One region of the Janthinobacterium sp. SUN026 genome, then DNA from elsewhere that is predicted to be linked to it. Evidence: predicted binding sites of a transcription regulator. Region 1 holds the regulator's gene; the other holds the start of a gene.
What was found. The regulator sigma-54, encoded in region 1, starts transcription at its own class of promoters, with help from an activator protein. The targets are predictions, from matches to a motif close to TGGCANGNAANCTGCTTT.

Region 1 (2,396 bases):
ATGTGCCCGGTGCGGTTGCGGATGGAAGTCTGGACGAAGTCGCTCATGGCAGGCTAGAAAGAAGTGAAAGTGCGAATATTCTAATACCTGCGCGGGGAACATTGCGTTCCGCTGGGCGCAAAAAAGGGCGCAATGTGCGCCCTTAGTTGATCACAACTGCTGGAAGCGGGTGGCCTTAGACGGCGACGACGGCTTCTTCCTCGGAGTTGTCTGGCAGATGCTTGATCGCCTCTTTACCGTGCCCTTGCACTTTGGTTTTGTATTTCATCACTTGCCTATCGAGCTTGTCGATCAGGGTATCGATCGCGGCGTACAGGTCGTGCGCCAAGCTTTCCACATAGACAGTCTTGCCGCTCAAACGCAGGTTGACTTCAGCCTTTTGACGTTTTTCTTTCTCTTTGAGGTTATCCACGGTCAGAATCACGGCGATATCGATGACTTGATCGAAATGACGTTTCACGCGCTCCAGCTTCGTTTGTACGTATTCACGGATGGCTGGTGTCACTTCGAGATGATGTCCGCTGATGGTGAGATTCATACACACTCCTAAAGATGATCGGGTTCGTGCGGTCCATCCTATCCGGCCCGCAGAGGAACCGAAAAAAACTTACAAACACTTACGCAGGCTCACTGGCGGAATTTTTAATGCTTCCCGGTATTTGGCAACAGTACGTCGCGCAATCACCATGCCTTGTTCCCCCAGCATGTCCGCAATCTTACTGTCGGATAAAGGATTTTTAGGGTCTTCTGCTCCTGTCAGTTGCACGATCAATGCCCGTATCGCCGTCGATGACGCTTCGCCCCCCGCTTCGGTGGCGACGTGGCTACCAAAGAAATATTTCAACTCGAACATGCCGTGCGGGGTCAGCATGTACTTTTGAGTTGTTACCCGCGAGATAGTACTCTCGTGTAAACCCAGTGTATCAGCTATTTCACGGAGCACAAGGGGGCGCATGGCAACGGCCCCATGCGAGAAAAAGTTCTTTTGTCTTTCTACTATCGCCTGCGCCACACGCAGGATCGTGTCGAAGCGCTGGCGCATATTCTTGATCAGCCACTTGGCTTCCTGCAACTGTGCGCCCATGGCGCCCTCCCCCTTGCCCTGCTTGAGCAAGTTGGCGTACATGGCGTTGACGCGCAGGCGCGGCATGACGTCGTTGTTCAGGGTGACTTGCCAGCCATTGCGCGCGCGCTTGACGACGACGTCGGGCACCACGTAATCGGAGACGTCCGAGGCGAACACGGCGCCCGGATGCGGATTGCACTGGCGAATCACCGTCTGCGCTTCGCGCAAGTCTTCATCGTCGCAATCGAGGGCTTTTTTCAGCTTGTTGAAATCGCGCTGGGCAAACCAGGCCAGGTGCTTTTCCACGATCACGAGGGCCATGCGCCGCGTCACCATGGCGATGTGCGGCAAGCGCTTGATTTGCAGGGCCAGGCATTCGGACGCGTTGCGCGCGCCCACGCCCGGCGGATCGAAACTTTGCAGCAGCGACAAGGCCGTGCGCATCTCGTCGGCGTCGATTTCCAGCTCTTCCGGCAGGCGCGCCAGGATGTCGTCGAGCGACTCTTCCAGGTAGCCATTGTCGTCGAGCGCGTCGATGATCAGCTCGACCAGCGCGCGGTCGCGCAATTCGAGCACCGTCACGCGCATCTGCTCCATCAGGTGTTCGCGCAGCGTGCAGTGATGAGCCTCCAATTGCGGACGCGAATCTTCGTCGTCGGGCGCCTTGCCCCGGCTCGCCTCGCTCCAGTCGCTGTCGCCGCCATCCGCGGCGGCCGGGCTGTCGCCACCCTCGCCGTCAAACGCTTCCGCTTCGGCCGGCGCTGCGGGCGCCTCCTGGCCTGGTGGCTGGGGCGGCCCTTCGGCCGGTGCGGCCGTGGAGCTCAAGGCCCCGTCGGACAGCAGGCGCAGCGAACGGTCGAGCGGATCGTCGAGGCGTTCGAGCAAGGGATTGTCCGTCAGCAATTGCTCTAATTCCTGGTGCAATTCCAGGGTAGACAATTGCAACAGGCGTATCGATTGCTGCAACTGCGGCGTCAGTGCCAGGTGCTGCGAAGTGCGCAGCTGCAATGATTGTTTCATTGGCTTACATGCGGAAGTGTTCGCCCAGATAGACCCGGCGTACCGACTCGTTCGCGATGATGTCGTCGGGGCGTCCCGACGCCAGCACCGAGCCCTGGTTAATGATGTAGGCACGGTCGCAAATACCCAGCGTCTCGCGCACATTATGATCGGTAATCAGCACGCCGATATTGCGCTCCTTCAAGAAACGCACGATGCGCTGGATCTCGATCACGGCGATCGGATCGACGCCGGCGAACGGCTCGTCGAGCAGCACGAAACGAGGATCGGTGGCCAGCGCGCGGGCGATTTCCACGCGGCGGCGTTCGCC
Region 2 (2,396 bases), on a different contig from region 1:
CGGCGGCGATTACCGCTTTGCCATCGGCAGCGCCGGCAGCTGCACCCTGGTGCTGCAAACCTTGCTGCCGGCCCTGCTGCATGCGGATGGGCCATCCACCGTGCGCATCACTGGCGGCACGCACAATGCCATGGCGCCGCCCGTGCATTTTTTGCAGCGCGCGTATGGCCGCATCCTGCAGCAGATGGGCGCCGAGGTGGAGATCGCGCTGCAACGCTACGGCTTTCATCCTGCGGGCGGCGGCGAGGTGACGGCCACCGTGCAACCGTGCCGGCGCTTGCAGCCGATTCAACTGCTGCAGCGCGGCGAACGGAAGGCGGGGTATGCGGAAAGCGTGGTGGCGGGCGTGCATGTGCAGGTGGCGCAGCGCGAGCTCGAGCGTGTCGCCAGCGGCATGGGCTGGAGCGGCAAGCAGCTGCGCCTCGTCGGCTTGCCGGCGGAGCAGGGGCCGGGCAACGTCCTGCTGCTGACCCTGGAGCATGAGCATGTCACGGAAGTATTTACTTCGTTCGGCGAAAAGTCCTTGCTGGCCGAGTCCGTGGCCAAGCGCCTGTTGAACGAGGTGCGCGCCTATCTCAAGACGGACGCGGCCGTCGGCGAGCATCTGGCCGACCAGCTCTTGCTGCCCATGGCGCTGGCGGGCGGCGGTACCTTCAGCTGCAACAAGGTGTCGCAGCACGCGCTGACGAATGCGGAGGTGATTGCCCGATTTTTGCCCGTGCGTATCACTTTCGAGCAGCAGGCGCGCGGCAGCATCTGCACGGTGGCCGCCGCCTGAGGCGTGCGGTGACACAACTACGTGTTGCAGCTGTTCCAAATTGATACATGGCCGGCCGGATGTGGGGCATAGACGCATGGCATGGCATTTGCTCTTCTTTGGTATTGACTAAAAAACCAAGGAGACCAGCATGACCTATTCCATTCGTACCCTGCTCGGCGTGGCGGCGGCCGGCGCCGTTGCCCTCACTTCCCTGCTGACCTTGCCGCATGCCTATGCGCACGGAAATGTCACGCCGCAAGGCGTCGATACCACGGGCTTGCCCAAGGTGGGCGACAAATGGCTCGAGCAAAACCCGTATCGGGGCAACAAACTGGCCTTGACGGTAGGCACATCTGCCTACAACCAGAATTGCGCCCGTTGCCACGGCATCGAAGCCATCTCCGGCGGCATCGCGCCCGACTTGCGCCAGCTGGACCGTGATTGCTTCGGTATCAAGAATGAGACAAAGAAACAGGCTTGCTACAAGGAAACGGACAATTACTACCTGACCACCATCCGCCACGGTAAAGTGCGCAATGGCGCCGTGTACATGCCGCCGTTCGAAGGCGTGTTCAACCAGGAAGCCATGTGGGCCATCAAGACCTATCTGGAAACGCGCCGCGAATCGAATTAAGTCGAACTGATCACGAAGGAGTCCCATGCGTTCATTTCAATTCCGGGGCGCGCGCGCGATGATCTCGCTCGCTTGCCTGGCGCTGTGCGCCACCGCGCCGGCGCGCGCCGACTGGCAAAAGGTGCAGCAGTCGGGCAGCCTGAAAGTGGCTGTGTACAACGAATTCGCGCCGTTTTCCGACAAGGGTACGGGCATCGATATCGATATTGCCGAAGCGCTGGCGAAAAAGCTGGGGCTGAAACTGAGCTTGCTGCCATTTCCCGCCGGCGAAAACCTCAACGACGATTTGCGCAATATGGTGTGGAAGGGACATTACCTCGGTTATGGCCCCGCCGATGTGATGTTGCATGTGCCGGTCGACAAGAAGTTGATGGCGGACAACGACAAGGTCGAGATCTTCGCGCCATACTACGTGGAAACCGTGCGCCTGGCGCGCAGTGCGCAAGCCGTGCCGCAATTCGATGGCGTCGCCTCGCTGGCCGGCAAGCGCATCGGCGTGGAAAAGGTGTCGATCGCGGCCATGCTGATGCTGGGCGAAGACAATGGCAAGTACCGCGACGATGTGCGCATCTTCGATACGGCAGCCGAAGCCTTGCAGCAATTGCAGGCGGGCAAGCTCGATGCCGTGCTGGCCAACCGTTCGGAAATCGAATCGGTGCTGAAAAGCGATCCCGCTTTCCCCATGAGCGAAGTGGCGTTCGCCCGCCTGCCGCGTGCGGGCTGGGCCGTGGGCCTGGCCGTCAGCCGCCAGCAGCTCGACGTGGGCAAGTTGCTGCAGGCAGCCATGAACGAAATGGCGGCCAGCGGCGAATTGAAAGCCATCTTCGAGAAATATGGGGTGAAGGAAGCACGGCCATAGCAGGCCATGTTAAATGACAATAAAGCCCGCGCATCGGAAGAGGCGCGGGCTTTTTAGTTTTAGAAACTATATTGGGCGCTAACGCCCAGCAACCAATTACGTCCCGGTGCCGCTTCATAGTAGCGCTTGTTGCTGTCGCCGAC

Region 2: pedF (cytochrome c-550 PedF) is a predicted target of sigma-54. The motif match lies at 856-873, and genes of this name have one in related genera.

What each region holds. Positions count from the first base shown of each region.
Region 1 is NZ_JAPQNU010000003.1:192,668-195,063, forward strand. It holds gene OX459_RS15580 (enoyl-CoA hydratase/isomerase family protein) at 1-47, opposite strand, end outside; gene raiA (ribosome-associated translation inhibitor RaiA) at 176-538, opposite strand; gene OX459_RS15590 (RNA polymerase factor sigma-54) at 608-2,086, opposite strand; gene lptB (LPS export ABC transporter ATP-binding protein) at 2,091-2,396, opposite strand, start outside.
Region 2 is NZ_JAPQNU010000011.1:14,523-16,918, reverse strand. It holds gene rtcA (RNA 3'-terminal phosphate cyclase) at 1-778, shown strand, start outside; gene pedF (cytochrome c-550 PedF) at 909-1,394, shown strand; gene OX459_RS27895 (transporter substrate-binding domain-containing protein) at 1,420-2,253, shown strand; gene OX459_RS27890 (TonB-dependent receptor) at 2,313-2,396, opposite strand, start outside.